Regions from separate parts of the Paenarthrobacter sp. R1 genome, predicted to be linked through region 1. Evidence: riboswitches for the same ligand, from Rfam matches in the RefSeq annotation. Region 1 holds a riboswitch; each other region holds the start of a gene.
What was found. A riboswitch is a leader RNA that binds a small molecule or an ion and turns the genes downstream of it on or off. The one in region 1 is predicted to bind cyclic di-AMP.
Positions count from the first base shown of each region.

Region 1 (4,354 bases):
ACGTTCATCAGCGCCTACGCCCAATCCCCAAAGGCCCCCGAACCCGGAGCCGCGTGCACCGGCGGAAGCAACGGCTGAAACCACTGAAGGGCAATCCCCATGAACACAAAACCCAACAACAATGACGACCCCGAAGCACGGCACCGCAGGCACCGCCGGCTGGTGCGCATCGGACAGGTAATCATGGCCGCCGGGGCCGTGGTCGGGATCTGGCATTGGATCCTGCACCTGGCGCCAGCCGGTCAGGGCCCGAGCGTGGCCCTGGACCTTTACGCCGGTTACCCCACAGCGGGTCTGCTGTTCCTGGCCGGGGCGCTCCTGGCCGGGCGGACCGAAGCAAAGCGCTGACCATGCCTCCCTGGGACGCCGTCGTGTCATCCTGGACGTTGAATGTGCCGGCAGCGGCCATCACCGCCACAGCAGCCGTCCTTTACGGCCAAGGCATCCGGGCAGCCACGCGCCGGGGGGTGCACTGGCCGTGGTGGCGGGCAGCGACCTTCTATTTCCTGGGCTTGGGCAGCTTCGCCGTGCTCAGCTTCGGGTTCACGGGCGTGTACAGCCACGATCTTCGCTGGGCCTTCACACTGAGAATCACGTCGTATCTGTTCATCGTCCCGTTGCTCATCGCAGCAGGCCAGCCCCTGACACTGGCCAGGGCAGCTTTGGGAAAGCAGGGTCAGGAACGGCTCGCCCGCGTTCTGGGCAGCCGGGTGGCCAGGGCACTGAGCAACACGGTCGTCGCGGCCCTACTGGGCCTTGCCATGTTCACCCTCTTGTTGACCCCACTGTTCTACCCGATGAGGACGGACCCGTGGTGGGATGCAGCACTGACGGTCCTCGTCCCCGCAGCGGGTTTACTGATGGCCGTACCGATCATTGAAGATGGCTCCACGAAGGACGTCACATCCCTGATCGTGGTGGAATTCATCTACGTCTTCATTGAATTGGTCGCCGACGCCGTGCCGGGGGTGCTGATGCGCATCAGTCCTCAGATCCTGGACGGTGCGACATTGCCCCTTACCGGCCACCCATCCTGGCTCCCGGACCCGCTCCGGGACCAACAACTCGCCGGGGACCTGCTGTGGTTCCTCGCTGAGGTCGTGGACCTGCCACTGATCATCCTCATGTTTGTCAGGTTCTCCCGCAGCGACCGTAGGGAGGCCCGCTCCTTTGATGAGCTCAGCGACGACGAGCTGGACGTACTGAACCGGAAGCATCTTCAAGGCCCCCGCGGCCCGGGAACCCACGATGCGTGAGCACCTGCGCAGCAGAGGTCCGTCTCAGATGAAGCTGGCAGGATCCACTGTCTTGTCATCGACCATGACCTCGAAGTGTAGGTGGCAGCCGGTTGAGTTACCCGTCGTTCCCACACCGGCGATCTGGGCGCCCGATGTAACGGCCTGTCCCATGGCAACACCGATGCTGGCCAAGTGGTTGTATGTGGTTTTCAAACCATTGCCGTGGTCGATGACGATTCTGTTTCCGCCTCCGTATTGGCTCCAACCGGCTTCCATGACGGTTCCGGCGCCAGCTGCGAACACGGGTGTGCTGCAGGCCCCCGTCAGGTCAATCCCCGTATGCCATTCCCCGGTCGATCCGGTGAGGGGGTTGACCCTGAGGCCGAACGGTGAGCTGACGTTGATTGAAGCCATGGGTGCCTTCAACGCTGTTGATGTCTCCGCTGGAACGGAAGGGACCTGTACTGCTGCTTTGGTCTTCTGGGGTGCGGCAGCTGCCACAGGCGGCGCCACAATGGCTGGCGGTGCGGCCTTTGATCCCACAGCCGGCCGGTCAAAGGTGAGGGAAGCGCCGGCTTCGGCATTGATCACCGGCTGCGCGGAGACGGCAGCTGGTGCTGCGGGTGAAAGGGCCTGGTCGGTTCCGACGCGCCCGGGATCAGCCTGGGCGGCTGATAGGACACTCATGGCGATCAGGCCGGTGACAGCGGCGGCAGCACCGAACCGATGGCCGCGGTCCTGCAGAGGGGACGGAAGAAACACCGTTTCACGGCGGCGCTTGACGGGTGCTGAACTGGGCGTGGCGCGGCGACGGCCGTGCCGGGGCTGGGAAGGCAAGGTGGGGGTCCTCTCGGCGCCGACGAAGTTAGCTGTCGGATTCGGACGAGTGGACTGTCCGGCCAGCCCCGCTCCCGGATGGGTAGTTGCAGGGCCGGCTTCACCCCAAGGTGCTCATGCACCGTTGTTGGGTCCTCCGCCCCCGTCTGGAACTGGATGCTCATTGGGCCGCCGACGGGGTTTGGCGAGACGGCCAACCCATACCCCGGACGGGTATGGACGAAACCAGCCTAACCAAAACACCAAGAAGTTACAATTTCGTTATCTAAGGATCGCAATGTCTAAGTTCGTAGGACGACTACTTTCAGCCGGCGGTGCCGGTACACAGAAGCCGGGTATCACGCGTCGGCGTTTCATCACCGCGTCGTCTTTGACCGGGCTGGGAGCGCTGGTTCTCACAGGATGTGGAGCCAGGGACACCCTTTCTGAACAGGCCAAGGCGGGCGACAACAAAAACTACATCGCAGGGGACGGGTCTGTCACCGAATATGTGGATGCCGAGCGGAAGGCCCCCGTGGTCCTGAAAGGCAAGCTCTACGACGGCACGGCAATCACCTCCAGTGATTGGCAGGGCAAAATCATCGTGCTGAACTTCTGGTATGCCGCCTGCGCCCCCTGCCGGCTCGAAGCCCCGAGGCTCGAAGCCATCGCGGAACAGTTCAAAGGCCAAGGTGTCCAGTTCTATGGTGTCAACGTCCGCGATGAAGAACCGGCAGCGGCCGCCTTTGAACGGACCTTTGGTGTCACCTACCCCAGCATGCAGGACAAAGACGGGGGCATCCTCCTGGCCATGACCCAATACGTCCCCCCGCAGGCAGTTCCTTCCACTCTCGTGATTGACAAGAAAGGACGAGTCGCGGCACGCATCCTGGGACTGGCGGACCAAAGCATCCTCAAATCCCTTGTCGCCGCGGCGGTGGCCGAGACATAGCGTCTCGCCGAGCACAATCGCATCCCCAACCTAAGAAAACACCACCGGATCGAGCCCGCCCCATGACAAGAAAACAACAGCCGCAGCGGACCCCGCACCTGCCCTCGCATCCGCTTGCAGACACTGCCAGGAAGACAAGGGTCTTCGTCTGGGTCTTGCTGTCCGTCCTCATCGGCCTTGGTCTGGTCTGGTACAGCGTCTTTACGCTCAATAAGCCAGCGACGACGTCGGCCCAACCCACTGCCGTCGCCCAACTGGTTCGGGAAGATAGCCACCGCACCACCTCACCGACCACAGAGAAAGCCCAACTGGTCCAGTTCGTGGACTTTGAATGCGACCCCTGCCGCGCCGCTCAGCCGCTTATCGAGGAACTGAAGAATGAATACGGGGACCGAATCACCTTCGTGCAGCGATACTTCCCGGTTCCCGCGCATCGTAACTCAGCCGCTGCGGCCCTCGCTGCCGAAGCCGCAGCCCAGCAGGGGAAATATCAGCAGATGACTATCAAACTGTTCGAAACCGGGACTCAATGGGGCAACAAACAAGACTCACAAGCCCAGCTGTTCCGTTCGTTCGCCCAGGACCTGGGCCTGGACCTGAGAACCTATGACGACACCGTGACAGCTGACAAGACCAAGGAACGGATCAAGGAAGATATCGCAGACGGTACCTCCTTTGGCGTCACCGACACTCCAGCCTTTTTCCTCAACGGGCAAATGATCCCCTTCAACACAGAGGAACAATTCCGCGGGCTCGTAGCGGCCGCCGCGAACTAGACCCGCCCAGCCAGGCGGGCAGCCGCCACACCATCACCACTATTGGAGCAAATGTGCACAACACATCCCGCAAGAGGTCCGTCGTAGCCCTATGGGGTCTCGTCCTCGCCGCTGCGGCGAGCTTCTCGACTGTGGCCGCGGTCCCGGCCCGCGCCGATCCTCCGCAGGTCACCGCGACGGTACAGCAGACAACTGCCGGACCTGCAGCTCCGAAGGACACGGTTCTTCAGGGTCGGCGGTCACTCAACGACAAAGTCAGCTTGAACTTCGGGCTCACGCCATCGGATGACCGGCGGCAGGAGGTCTTCGGCGAGGAAGCCCCACCCGAAACGGCGGCTACACCCTCTTCTCAGCCAAGCAACTCAACACAGCCGTCCGCGCCGGAGAGCATCGGTCCAAATGATGCCAATGCTCCGCTCGTCGCAGGGATCGTGGCCGTTATCCTGGCCATGGCCGCTGTTGGATTCTTCCTCTCTCAAAGAAACCGGCGAGATCAGCCCTAAAATTCGGGGCTTGCGGCAGCCAAGGCGATGCAGAGCAGTCGCCGTTCCGGCTCCCCGCAACGGCATGAA
Region 1 is NZ_CP127115.1:2,601,728-2,606,081, forward strand. Features, by position in the region: gene QN084_RS12635 (thioredoxin-like domain-containing protein) at 1-78, shown strand, start outside; gene QN084_RS12640 (hypothetical protein) at 100-348, shown strand; gene QN084_RS12645 (cytochrome c oxidase assembly protein) at 351-1,256, shown strand; gene QN084_RS12650 (M23 family metallopeptidase) at 1,281-2,075, opposite strand; cyclic di-AMP (ydaO/yuaA leader) riboswitch at 2,081-2,241, opposite strand; gene QN084_RS12655 (TlpA family protein disulfide reductase) at 2,353-3,006, shown strand; gene QN084_RS12660 (DsbA family protein) at 3,069-3,782, shown strand; gene QN084_RS12665 (hypothetical protein) at 3,836-4,285, shown strand.

Region 2 (4,354 bases), 2.4 Mb from region 1:
TCCACTACTGATCTGCAGCACTCCTTTACTGCTGCGGTGGCGGTTCTGGTGATTGCGTGCCCCTGCGCGTTAGGGCTGGCCACGCCGACCGCATTGCTCACGGGGACCGGCCGTGGCGCTCAGTTGGGCATACTCATTAAGAGCCCACAGGTCCTGGAAGACACTCGGACCGTAGACACCATCGTGCTGGATAAGACCGGCACCGTAACCACAGGCCAGCTCTCCGTTTCCGGAGTGCACTCCTTTACTTCGGCCACCGAAGAAGAGATCCTTTCCTTGGCCGGAGCAGTCGAGGTTGCCAGCGAACACCCCATTGCTCATGCCATCGCACGCGCAGCGACTGAGAAGGCGCCTCTGCTGCCTGTCGCAGGGTTTTACAGTGCACCCGGCGGGGGCGTCCGAGGAACCGTCAACGGCCGGTCGGTCGTTGCCGGCCGGGCGGCCTGGCTGGTGGAGAACGGTATTAACCCGGCGCCGGACCACTACGAAGCTCTGTCCGCCCAGGAGCAGTCCGGAGCGACTGTCATCTGGGTCGGCGTAGACGGGGAGCCAACAGGCCTCATTGCGCTGAAGGACACCCTCAAGCCCGGCTCTGCCGCCGCGATCGCGCAACTCAAGGAGCTGGGACTTAGGCCGATACTGCTGACCGGCGACAACGCCTCGGCTGCCTCGGCAGTGGCAGCGCAAGTGGGCATCCCCGCAGAAGACGTGCTCGCCGGCGTGCTTCCCGAAGGCAAGGTTGAGGCTATCCGCGGGCTGCAGGCCAGCGGGGCCACTGTTGCCATGGCCGGGGACGGGGTGAATGATGCGGCGGCGCTGGCCCAGGCCGACCTTGGCATTGCCATGGGCAGCGGGACGGATGTCGCCATCGCTGCCGCGGATCTTACGGTCATGGGAAGTGACCTGGGCCAGGTCGCGCAGGCCATCAAACTGTCCCGTCGAACCTTGGGGACGATCAAGACCAACCTGTTTTGGGCATTTTTCTACAATGCCGTCGGCATCCCGGTCGCCGCCCTGGGGCTGCTCAACCCGATGATTGCGGGGGCCGCGATGGCAGCCAGTTCAGTTCTGGTGGTCTGCAACTCACTGCGGCTGCGCCGTTTCGGGCGGCGTCACAAGGTGTAGTCCCCGGTGTCAGCAAGGGATGCTGAAGGCCTGTGAGTCACCGCCCCAAGGCAGTGACTCACAGGCCCCTCAGCGCTTTACTTGCCGGCCCGGACGAAGGTGACGGCGCCCTTGGAGGTCATCCAGGTCAGCGGGTGGACGGCGGTTTCGTTCTTGCCGTTCAGGCCGGAGCTGAGGACCTGGCCGTTGCCAACATAAATTCCCACGTGCCCGGGTTGCATCACCATGTCGCCGGGCTGGGGATCGGCAACAACGGTGCCGTAGTTCATGAACTGCATCGGGCCGAGGTCTCCGACCGGGATCCCTGCAGCGTTGAGTGCGTTTTCCACCAGCCGTGTGCAGTCCTGGATCATGCCGATCTGGGCATAGGCGGAGGAAACCATGATGGCGTTGACGCCGCCGGCGGCCGGCGCCCCAACAGGAGCCGCTGCAGGCGTGACGGTGATCTGCGCCTTAGCCTTAGCAGGTGCAGCCGGCGCGGTGACGGCAGGGGCTGCAGGCGCCTCAGCGACGACTGGCTTGGCTACTGCTACGACGGGCGCAGGCGTGGTCTCCACGGCAGGACGCTCGAAGGAGATTTGGACTGTGGCGTCCGCGCTGAGGGGAGTCTGTACCTGGCTGGTGAGTTCCAGGTTCGAGGTCGGCTCCGCATCGCGCTGAGTCGGGGCCGCGGCTGCCTGCTCGGCGATACCGCTGGTCAGGACAAGGCCGGACGCTGCCGCGATGACAGCGGCCTGGCGGCCCACACCGCCGGCGTTTGCAGCGACGGATTTGGACAGTACCGCGAGGGCGCTGGTCTGGACAGGGACCGCACGGCGGCGGCCGTGAGCTTTGCGAATGGGCATGAAAGGGCCTCTCCCACTGCCTGCGAGGTTAGCTGTCGGATTCGGATGGGAGACACCCGGCCGGGCCGGTACGCAAAACGCACCAGACACGGCTTCACCCCAAGACCCGCTTTAAGCAGGCCGTTGTTGGGTTCCCCGTCTCTGCCGGACGAAAGTTGCGAACGGATCCCGGGCAGCGGCAGAGTTAGGCAATCGACTCGGGAGTGCCGCATTCGGCGAAACCGGCACGGCTTAGACCGTAGTTCACACAAGCAGCATTTGTCACATTTGAATAACGGCGAGTCCGACGTCACACGTGTCCCATTTGTTGGAGATACCCCCCAGGGGTAAGCTATGGGTGTTGTCCGTGAAGTGGTATGTCCCGGCAGTGCACCGCACCGCCTCTCACAGCCGTTCAACCCCAGCGCCCATTACTCCTTCGTCAAGGAATGGAAACTGACATGTGTGGAACCGAAAACCGTACCCAGCTGCCGCTGGCCTCCTCCGCATCGGGGTGCAGCTGCTGCTCGACCGAAGCCTCCTCTGAGCCCACCACAGCCGCAGGCACCGGCGCCGTTGAATTCGCTTTGGATGGTCTGACCTGCGGGCATTGCGTGCAGACTGTTGAGAAGGCCGTCGCTGCCCTTGATGGTGTGGAATCGGCCTCCGTTGATCTCGTCCCCGGCGGCCGCTCCCGCCTGCTGGTGGGAGGCAGGGCCGATGAGGCAGCCGTGCGGGAGGCTGTCACCTCCGCTGGCTACACCCTTGCCAGCACCTAACATCCGCACTTCCACACTTCCACTGCGGACCTCCTCCCGGGGGCGTTGTGCACCCCGGGAGGAGGGCAATGGACGGGCCACCGGTCCCGCTGGCACACGGGCGGCCGGAATCCGCTCCTGAACAGGCGTCGCGGATCGCCCCGTTCATCACTAGCCGGTGGAAACAGTGAAACCAAATCCCATCCAGACGCGTTGAAAAGGCGGTAACCGGAAGGGACAACACCCCCTTGCCGGTACCCTTATGACATCGAACCTGCACGGAAAGGAGGAAGTTGTGACTACGACACCCTATGGTCGCTTCACCGCCTTCCTCCTGCGGGCAGGATTCCTGACCGCGGCCCTGGCCATCATTGCCGGCATTTTCGGCATGCACGTCATGACCGGTGCCCACCACATGGCACCAGGCCCTGGCATGACAGCGGCAGGCCCCTCCACGCTGCAGCTGCAGGCCATGCCGGCCGGCCACTCGCATGTAACGGGGACGACCACCGGCGCGGCCGCCATTGAGACTGCGGTCACCGGTGGCTCTTCTTCTACCTGCGCCCCGGCAGGTTCGTGCCCGGAAATGTCGGCCGGCGACGGTGCCTGCGTCCTGGCCCCGGGAAACACCACCCTCTCAGCCCCGATGCCGGGAACAGCCCCCTATGAGCTGCCTGCTATTGGTGCCGCCGCTGCTCTCAGCAGCACCTACTCCTACTCACCGGGCAGCCCCTCCCCCGGTGACCTCTGTATCAGCCGGACGTAAACCACTCCTCTGCGCCGAGCTCTCCACCGGCGCACCGTCCAGCCAATGACCTGCATGAAACAGCCGAGCCCGGCGCGGGTTTGCCGCTGCATGCCATCACCAAGGGCGCCCAGACGCCGCTGATACTTTTGAGGACCTGATTTTCATGAAAAAGACCCTGACAATTTCTGCTGCCGCCCTCGCCGCAGCCCTCGCTCTTGCCGGTTGCTCGGCCGGGTCGGGCTCCGGCAGTTCCGGGACCGGCAGCATGTCCGGCATGAACCACGGCAGCTCCGGGATGTCATCGGACTCCGCCCCGGCAACTTCAGCAGCAGCTATGGCTGAGTTCAATGACGCGGACACGATGTTCGCACAGATGATGATGCCGCACCATGTCCAGGCAGTAACGATGAGCGACATCATGCTCAAAAAAGCGGGCCTTCCCCCCGCTGTGACGGACCTGGCCACCAAGATCAAGGCAGCCCAAGGCCCGGAGATCGAAAAGATGACCAGCTGGCTTCAAAGCTGGGGCCAGCCCACGATGATGCCCACCGAGATGTCTTCTGCGCACAGCATGGAGGGGATGATGGGCGAGGATGACATGGCCAAACTCGAGGCCGCCCAGAGCGCCGAAGCCGCCAAACTGTTCCTGACCCAGATGATCGCCCACCACGAAGGCGCGGTCATGATGGCCAAGACTGAAACCACCAACGGCAAGAACGCGGACGCGGTCCAGCTCAGCGAGGACATCGTCAGCTCCCAGGACGCCGAGATCCAGGAAATGAAAGACCTGCTGGCCACCCTGTAGCCAGCATAAGTCCGGTGCCGGCCCCTTCCCCACCCCCCCGGGGGGCCGGCACCTCCCCTTCATTCTTCCCGGTTCATCCGGCCCACCCCTGGAG
Region 2 is NZ_CP127115.1:227,548-231,901, forward strand. Features, by position in the region: gene QN084_RS01090 (heavy metal translocating P-type ATPase) at 1-1,125, shown strand, start outside; gene QN084_RS01095 (NlpC/P60 family protein) at 1,203-1,970, opposite strand; cyclic di-AMP (ydaO/yuaA leader) riboswitch at 1,974-2,171, opposite strand; gene QN084_RS01100 (heavy-metal-associated domain-containing protein) at 2,411-2,728, shown strand; gene QN084_RS01105 (hypothetical protein) at 3,003-3,473, shown strand; gene QN084_RS01110 (DUF305 domain-containing protein) at 3,619-4,260, shown strand.
Region 2: it holds a riboswitch for cyclic di-AMP, as region 1 does, so the genes downstream of both, QN084_RS01095 (NlpC/P60 family protein) here and QN084_RS12650 (M23 family metallopeptidase) in region 1, are expected to answer to the same signal.

Region 3 (4,354 bases), 750 kb from region 1:
GCCGGGAAGCAGCCAACGCTGCCGACGTTCACCAGAGCGCGGATGAATCAGCCGGGTCCGACGACCCTGCGCGGGAGTAGAACCGGGTGCGAGGACGATTGACACGCCGCACGCCCCTGCGCTCGGAAAACGTCGAAGCCGGCGGGCTTAAGGGTCGCATCCTTTGGACGAACGGAACCCCGCCACCCGGCTCGCAGCCATCGCCCGGCTCCCCGGACAGCCCCGTGTACATCCTGATTCACGGCATCGGCGTCTCACACCGTTACCTTGCGCGTCTCCACGCCGTTCTTGCCGCAGGTTCACCGACGTACTCGTTCGACCTGCCGGGTTTTGCGGGCACGCCCACACCGGACCACCAAGTCACGGCCGAGGAATACGGGGCCTTCATTGCGGAGACGCTGAAAGCGAAAGGCATTACCTCCTACGTGCTGGTGGGCCACTCCATGGGCGTCCAGTTCGCCATCGAGGCTGCGCTTCATGCACCGGAGCAGGCCTCGCACGTGGTTCTGATGGGTCCCGTGGTGGATTCGAAGCACAAGAACGTACGGCGGCAATCGCTGGCCCTCTTCCTGGATGGGCTCCTACGCGAAAGTCCGTCATCCAACTGGATCGTCGTCTCCGACTACTTCCTGTGCGGCCCCCGCTGGTACCTCACCGAGCTGCCCGTGATGATGGAGTACCCCACCGAGAAACGACTGGGCCTTGTTGGGAGCCCCGTGCTGATCCTGCGCGGCAGCCGCGACCACGTGGCAGGACCCGAATGGTCGCTGCGGCTCTCCCGAGCTGTTCCCCAAGGCAGGCTGGTGGAGATTCCGGGAGTGGGACACGTGGCCCAGCACATGAGGCCGAAGGCCGTTGCGGACGCCATCCGGAGCTTCGTCGCCGCAACGTAGGACCGTAGGCAGGCATAGCCTCACGACGGCGGCACGCCCCTTGTTGCGTTGGACGGGACACGGTTAGGCTGGCAGGGCAAGCCAAATAGTAAGTTTGCTTAGAAAGGGGTTTGACCATGACAAGCTATGACCCGGAAGACGATCCGCAGACCTTCGGAGTGTCCGGCGCGGCCGAGCCCGACAGCATCCACGAGGACCCGGACATGCGGCAGGACGAAGACCGCGATCCCGCCGCATCAGCGAACCCGGATCCGGACAACGGCAACGTCACAGGGCTTGAACCCGGCGGCGGAGTACCCCCGGGAGAAACGCCTCCAGCGGAAGACAGCATGAGCATGGACCAAGGGCACGAGGAATAGAACTCCCCTACTTCAGCTTGAGGATCTCGCCGAGGTTATAGTCGGCCGGCTCCTCCAGCTGTGAGTACGTGCAGCTTTCAGGAGTCCGGTCCGGCCGCCACCTGCGGAATTGCGTGGTGTGCCGGAACCGGTCTCCTTCCATGTAGTCGTACGCCACTTCGATCACCAGCTCGGGCCGCAGAGGAACAAAAGAAAAGTCCCTGCCGGCACTCCAGCGGCTTTGGGCCCCCGGCATCCTCGAACCAACCGCTGCTCCGGTTTCCTGGCTGGCCCACTCTCCCCAGGGATGGTCCGCGATCTCCACTTGGTACGGCTCCAACTCGGCCACCATCGCCTTCCGCTTCGCCATGGGGAAGGCGGCCACCACTCCAACGTGGTGGAGTTTGCCGGAATCGTCATAGAGCCCCAGCAGCATCGACCCCACGACGTCCGCCGTCTTGTGCCAACGGAAACCGGCCACCACGCAGTCCGCCGTCCGTTCATGCTTGGTCTTGAACATCACCCGCTTGTTCGGCTGGTAGGTGCCATCAAGCGGTTTGGACAGCACGCCGTCGAGCCCTGCTCCCTCAAGCTGCACGAACCATTCCTGTGCCCTCTCGAGGTCGGTGACCGCAGGCGTCACGTACACGGGCGGCTCGGCATCGGCGAGCGCCTTTTCCAGCGCAGCACGGCGCTCGGAGAACGGCCGGGCAGTGAGGTCTTCGTCGCCGAGGGCCAGGAGGTCGAACCCGACGAAGGAGGACGGCGTCTTCTCTGCAAGCATCCGGACGCGGCTGTCGGCGGGGTGGATGCGCTGCTGAAGTCCTTCGAAGTCGAGCCGGTTGCCGGAAATAAGGATGATCTCGCCATCCACCACGCATTTCTCCGGCAGGTTCTTCTTCAACGCCTCCACCAGCTCAGGGAAGTACCGGGTCATGGGTTTCTCGTTCCGGCTGCCCAGGATGACGTCATCCCCGTCCCTGAAGACGATGGTCCGGAACCCGTCCCATTTGGGTTCGTAGTGCCCAACCTCGGGAATGTTGGGCACGGATTTGGCGAGCATGGGCGAAACGGGTGGCATCACGGGTAGGTCCATAGCTCATGTCTACCGGCCGGTAGACGCCGAAAGCTAGTGCTCACCAGGGATATGTGGACGGTGCGTGGCGCGTCCGTCCGTCAGCGCGGGCGCTGCCGGCCCTCATGTACCGTCCGTTACATTAATGTGACTTTACTTCCCTGCTGCTGTAACTTCGTAGGGCGACCCGTATCTCCGCTGGGCCGCTTCCGGGCTGACGCCGAGCTCTGCCGCATCCCGGAATCCCGCCAGACCCGCGGCAGAGACGGGGGACCCAGAGTTCCCGGGCCTGTTCCCCGCAGGCCCTTGGGGTGAAGCCGCCACGTGCGGCCGGACGGCCTCGTCCGAACCCGACAGCTAACCTCGCAGGCGTTGAGAGGCAAACACCATGTCCCCAACCATGGATCAGCCGCGCCGTGCCCAAGGGGACGGCCAGCCCACCAAGCCAACCGGACGCCGTCGGGCCCAGCCCAGCGGTCCGGCCACCGAAATGGAAAGCACGAGGGCGGCACCCGCCACCGCAACCGACCCCGCCGCAGCGCCCATGACACGAGCACAGCGCCGGGCGATGGAACGCGAGCGCGCGGCCCAGGCAGTCGTGGCTCCGGAAGCTGCACCGAGTGCAGAGTCCGGCTCCGAATCCCCCACCGAAGAGCCGCGCACCGAAGCCATCCCGGTAGTTGCCGCTCCTCCGCGCTCGGAGTCCACTACGCCCGGACCGCCCACGGCCGCCATCCCCGTGGTGAAGGCCACGCCGGCGGAGCCTGCCACTGAGGCCGAGCCCGCGACTGCCGCTATTCCGGTGGTTTCGGCGCACGTTGCCGCCGAGGCCGGGACCGCCCAGCCCAAGACGCCGGCCCGGATCGCCGCTGACGCTACAGCCGCCGCCGGACTGGCCAGTCGCAAGACCGCCCGGGGCCAGCACGACGGCGCACGCCCTGCGGCAGGACGAGCCGCTGCAGGACGCAATGCTGCGAAGTCGGCCTTTGGTTCCTTTGCTTCCTCATCCTTCACCAAGGAACCCCACGCCGTCCTGACCAAGGCAGCGTCCGTGAAGACCATGAGCCAGCGCATGGCGGTGGTCGCCGGAGCACTGGGCCTGGTCCTCACGGTGGGAACGGTAAGCCAAGCCATGGACCTGCCGATCTTCGGCCAGGACACCCAAAACCAGGCCAGCGGCGCTAACAATTCCGGCGAAGGCCGGGCAACGGGCTCGGCCACTCCTGGCCCGACGCCGTCCTACTCCACCGCGTCCTCGACGTCGGCCGCTACGACGGATACCGGGCAGTCCGCAGTCGAAGCAGCCTCTCCGGCAGCGGCAGCACCGCCGTCGTCCACTCCGACGCCGCAGGTTTCGTTGGCCGAGCCCAAGTGGGTTCCGTCCAACGCCCCTTCGGCCGTGGTTCCGGTACCGGGCGTGACGTCGCCCGTTCCGAGTCAGCCGGCACCGCCGTCGGACAACATCACGGCGCCTTCGCCCAGCACGACGCCTTCAACGACGACGACGCCAACCACCACCCCAACGCCCACGCCGACGACGACGCAGACTTCCAAGCCGCGGCCCAGCGACTCCCCGAAGCCGGGCTCCGCCCCTAAGTCCAGCGCACCGACGGAGGCTCTGAGCTTGGACGTGGACGGCCTGCTCGACGCAGCCAAGGGGGTCCTCAAGTGAGCACCCGCATGCCCCGCACCACTACCCACATCGGCTGGCACGGCCGGTACTGCTGCAGCAGCCGGACGGCCACTTTCCGCCATCGGATGGGCCGCTGGAGCCACCAGCGGTTGCGCCGTTTCTGACGGGCGCCGCAAAAAAGCCAAGAAGGCAGGGACCCGGCAAGGGTTCCTGCCTTCTGTTCTGCCACCTGACTGTTCTGCCACCTGACTGTTCTGCCACCCGGCTCTTCCGCCCCCGGGTCACGTGATTCGCTACCCCAAGAGCCAGGCGACCACCAGCAAGGCCCCCACGCAGAGCAGTGTGGTCAGGAGGATGACGTCGCGCGCAACAACAGTGCCGCGGCCGTACGGGGAAGCGAAAAGGAACACATTCT
Region 3 is NZ_CP127115.1:1,852,310-1,856,663, forward strand. Features, by position in the region: gene QN084_RS08950 (hypothetical protein) at 1-80, shown strand, start outside; gene QN084_RS08955 (alpha/beta fold hydrolase) at 99-893, shown strand; gene QN084_RS08960 (DUF6480 family protein) at 1,010-1,252, shown strand; gene QN084_RS08965 (ATP-dependent DNA ligase) at 1,260-2,327, opposite strand; cyclic di-AMP (ydaO/yuaA leader) riboswitch at 2,543-2,692, shown strand; gene QN084_RS08970 (hypothetical protein) at 2,695-3,978, shown strand; gene QN084_RS08975 (AEC family transporter) at 4,233-4,354, opposite strand, start outside.
Region 3: it holds a riboswitch for cyclic di-AMP, as region 1 does, so the genes downstream of both, QN084_RS08970 (hypothetical protein) here and QN084_RS12650 (M23 family metallopeptidase) in region 1, are expected to answer to the same signal.

Region 4 (4,354 bases), 820 kb from region 1:
CGGGGAGGTGGCAGGTGGCATCAACTGCCCCTTCGACACCCCCAATTCTGCCTGAACAGGCGCGGGTGCGCGTACCCGGTGGTGTCATAGTCCGCCACGTGGAACGTGGTCGCGCGCGTTCCCGTCGTCAAGGGGGTGGAGGCAAGGTACCCGGAACCTTTGTGACCCTTCGAAAATTATCAAGAGTAATTCCAAATAAGCTAGGCTGGGGTACGCGTTCACAGGGTGGCGCAGGGGGACGTGCAGCCTCTACGGACGCGGTACGGTGGACATTACGCAAGAACTGCGTTCGAGGAGAGCTGAGCTGGATGACGGATCTGATCGATACCACTGAGATGTATCTTCGGACCATTTTGGAACTTGAAGAAGAAAACATCGTGGCTCTCCGCGCCCGCATCGCTGAGCGGTTGCGCCACTCCGGTCCTACAGTCTCCCAAACGATCGGACGCATGGAGCGCGACGGCCTGGTGGTGGTGTCCAATGACCGGCACCTGGAGCTCACGGAAGTTGGCCGCAAGCGCGCCACCGAAGTGATGCGCAAGCACCGCTTGGCTGAACGCCTCCTTGCCGACGTCATTGGCCTCGACTGGGCGTACGTCCATGACGAAGCGTGCCGCTGGGAGCACGTGATGAGCGAACGCGTGGAACGCAGGCTGTATGAACTGCTGGAGCATCCCACGCAATCCCCGTACGGGAACCCGATTCCCGGCCTGGAGGCCCTGGGCGGCCTCGCTGTCCAAGCTCCCTTCCGCCCGGACGTCAACCTCCTGCAGGCAATGGATGGTTACGCTGCCGACTCCCGCGTTGTGGTGAGCCGGCTCGCCGAGCCCATTCAGGTTGAGCCCGAACTCCTGACCCAGCTGGACGAGGGCGGCATCCGCCCGGGTGCAGCCGTTTCCCTGGAGCGCGTGGGGGACTACATCTCCGTCCGGGTGCCGGGGATTGAAGGGGCCCTCGAGCTGCCGCCGGAAGTAGCTGCCCACGTATTCGTGGCAGTCGGCTAGCAAGCGAAAGGCCGGCAGGGTGCAGGCGTTCACTCCATGTGGGCGCCTTTGCCTTGCCATGGGCGTGGTTGATCTCACGTCACGCCGCCGCGCGGCGGTGTGACCTGCGGTTTCCGCGGATAGGTGATAAGGGGAGCAGGCAAAAAACGACCGCCCTGTAGATAACGAATTTATTACCGCGGGCCTTAATCCCCTATAGTTATCTACTAGCGCCGATATCAAAGCGTTACCTGATCTGGAGCCGAGCTCTGCCAGCAGATCAGGGGTGTTAAACATCTACTGGCAGAGGCGGGGGAACCACAATCGGCTGCCTAGAGAAGCAGCCTTGGGGTGAAGTCCGCAGCAGCAGTGCCTTACTTACGCAATTCCCTCCTGGGATACCTGTGTGCCGTGAGCGCTGCGTGCGGGCCGGGTCTTTGCACTCTCTGATCCGAATCCGACAGCTAACTTCGCAGGCTTTTGAGAGAGGAACAGAGTTTGACTTCGCAGAACGTCAGGGGCCGTCGACGCGCTACCGGCCCCGCTACTGAGCTGCGGCCAGCCCGCGTAGTATCGGAGATCCGGCCCCGTGACACCCAGCGTCAGGTGCGCCGCCGTAAGAGCCCGATGCGCCAGGTGGCCGATTTCGCAGCAGCCAGTGGTGTAGGGCAGAAGGCCGGCGTAGCACTCGCTGCTACCGGTCTTGCGCTCACTGTCGGCCTGCCTGCAACGAGTCCCGTCATGGCCACGTCCGAGTCCGGGCAGACTGAGGCCGCACTGGCCGTGGGCGGCGGGAGCCAGCCAGAGGTCTCCGCGGAAGCGTCCGCCAAGATCGACTTCAGCCGCGCCGCGGTGGCAACCAAGGCGGATCCCGACGGCAAGCTCAAGCAGTTGCTGAGCGCCCAGTCCGTGGGAAGCATCCAGGCCAGCTCCTCCAAGGGCACCATGGCCAGCCCCTTGGACACCCTCAGCACTGCATCACCGTTCGGCTACCGCATCAGTCCGCTGACAGGCGGCAGCGGCGATTTCCACCGCGGCCAGGACTTCGTGGCCCAGTGCGGCACGGCAGTCCACGCTGCTGCGGCGGGCAAGGTCACCTTTGCGGGTTGGCACGAATACGGTGGAGGCAACCGCGTGGTGGTGGACCATGGCAACGGCCTGGAAACCACCTACAACCACTTGTCGTCATTCAACGTCAAGGTCGGCGACACCGTGAATCGCGGAGACACCGTTGCCTTGAGCGGCACCACGGGCGCTTCCACCGGCTGCCACCTCCACTTCGAAGTCCAGGTCAACGGCGAAGTCGTCGACCCCATGGGCTGGCTATAACCCGAGTTGATGGTCGTCTCTCGCATTCTTGACACGCCCCGTGATCTGAATGTGACATTTGCGTTCAACTGTTGTACCGTACAAAGCGCATCGGCTTTTTAGGGGGCCGATGCACTTGGGTGGATTGCCTAGCTCTGCCACCACTCAAGGTCCGTTCGCATAATTCGTCTGGCAGGGGCGGGGGAACCAATTTTGGTCTTCGAAAGAGGGCCTTGGGGTTAAGTCACAAACGCTTCCAACGGCGTGTGGCCGGATGACTCCCATCCGAATCCGACAGCTCACCTCGCAGGCATTGGGAGAGGCTACCTTCGTGTCATCACGCACTACTTCTGCGCGCCACCGCGCCCAGGCGGTTACCCCGTTGAACACTCTTTCCAAGGCTGTTTCAGCGAATGCCGGAACCGTCGGCCGCCAGGCCGCAGTCCTTGCAGCAGCATCGGGCTTGGTCCTCAGCGTCGGCCTTCCTGCCCAGGCAGCGGATACTGACGTTTCCAAGGCTGAGTCCAGCGCACAGCAGCTGGTGACCACCGCCGTCGTCACGGCGGAACCAACCGCCACTGTTTCCTTTGAGAGCCCCGTTGTGGTTACCAAGGAAGCCCCCAAGATCCAGCGCGCTTCCCAGACCACGCAGCGCTCCCAGGCGAACGGCAACCAGAATGCCGGCCAGGGCGAGGGCGCAGTCACCGCCAAGTCCGCCGGCTCCAAGGATTCCGCAGCCAGCGCCGCGGCTTCGGGCCTCGCAGCAATCGCGTACACCGGCATCGGCCACCCGTACGTCTGGGGCGGCACCACCCCCAACGGTTGGGACTGCTCCGGCTTCACCCAGTGGGTTTACGCGCAGGCCGGCATCAGCATCCCCCGCGTCAATGCATGGACCGCCATGAAGCCCACCAGCACTCCCGCTCCCGGCGACCTCGTCATGCAGAACGGCGGTGCCCACGTTGGCATTTACGTCGGCAACGGCATGATGGTCAGCGCCCTGAACCCCAGCCAGGGCACGCTGCTTCACTCGGTAGCTTCTACCGGAACCTCCTCCTTCTTCACCCTGCGCTAAAAACCGTCCAGGTAAGCCAGCGCGCCCCCCGGGTGCTGGCCTGCCCATGACCCGCGTGCTTCCCAGCAGCACGCGGAAACGAAAAGAGATCATCATGACCAGTGCAAACAAGGTTGCGCGGCACCGGGCCGAGGCTCCCAAGACCAGCTCACTTGCCGTGATTGCAAAGGCAGTTTCGGTGAACGCCGGTGGCGTCGGCCGCCAGGCAGCCGTCATCGCCGCGGCTTCGGGCTTGGTCCTGACCAGTGGCGTTGCTGCCAATGCGGCGGATACCAATGTGGATCGCGAGTCCACCTCAACCACCTCCCTGGACATCCAGTCCGTCGTGCAGTCCACCATCGCCGCTGACTCCACCGTTGCCATCTCCTACGAGAGCCCGGTTGTCACCACGGTCGAGGCGCCCGCGCCCGTCGTGGAGAAAGCCCCGGCCAAGGCTGAAGCGAAGAGCTCCGCACAGGAAGCCACTGCCTCAGCTTCCAACGCTGCTGGCGGCGCAACCGTGGCAGTCAGCAACGCTGCACCGGCAGCAAAGGCTCCGGCTGCTTCCAGTGGCCTCGGTGCGGCCATTGCCGCTGCAGCCTACGCCCAGCTCGGCGTGACCCAGGACTGCACCATGTTGGTCACCAACTCCCTCGCAGCCGTGGGTATCAACTTCCATGACTGGCCTGCGGGTTACCTTTCCCTTGGACGTACGGTCAGCGCAGCGGAAGCCCAGCCGGGCGACCTCGCTTACTACGCCAACGGTGGTCTGGCCGGACAGGCACACATCGCCGTCTACGTCGGCAACGGCATGGCAGTGCATGGCGGATGGAACGGATCCACCACTGCTCTGTTCAGCGTCAACGTCGGCTCCGGTCCGGTCTTCATCCGGGTCAACGGCTGATCGAACTTTGAGGAAATACCCCGCAGGTTTCACCTGCGGGGTATTTCCGTCTTAAGGGGCAGGGCCGGGGCCTGTGGGCGACATCACAAGCTAATTCCACTGATA
Region 4 is NZ_CP127115.1:3,425,578-3,429,931, forward strand. Features, by position in the region: gene QN084_RS16640 (iron-dependent transcriptional repressor DtxR) at 309-1,004, shown strand; cyclic di-AMP (ydaO/yuaA leader) riboswitch at 1,261-1,477, shown strand; gene QN084_RS16645 (M23 family metallopeptidase) at 1,482-2,312, shown strand; cyclic di-AMP (ydaO/yuaA leader) riboswitch at 2,459-2,618, shown strand; gene QN084_RS16650 (C40 family peptidase) at 2,623-3,366, shown strand; gene QN084_RS16655 (NlpC/P60 family protein) at 3,461-4,249, shown strand.
Region 4: it holds a riboswitch for cyclic di-AMP, as region 1 does, so the genes downstream of both, QN084_RS16650 (C40 family peptidase) here and QN084_RS12650 (M23 family metallopeptidase) in region 1, are expected to answer to the same signal.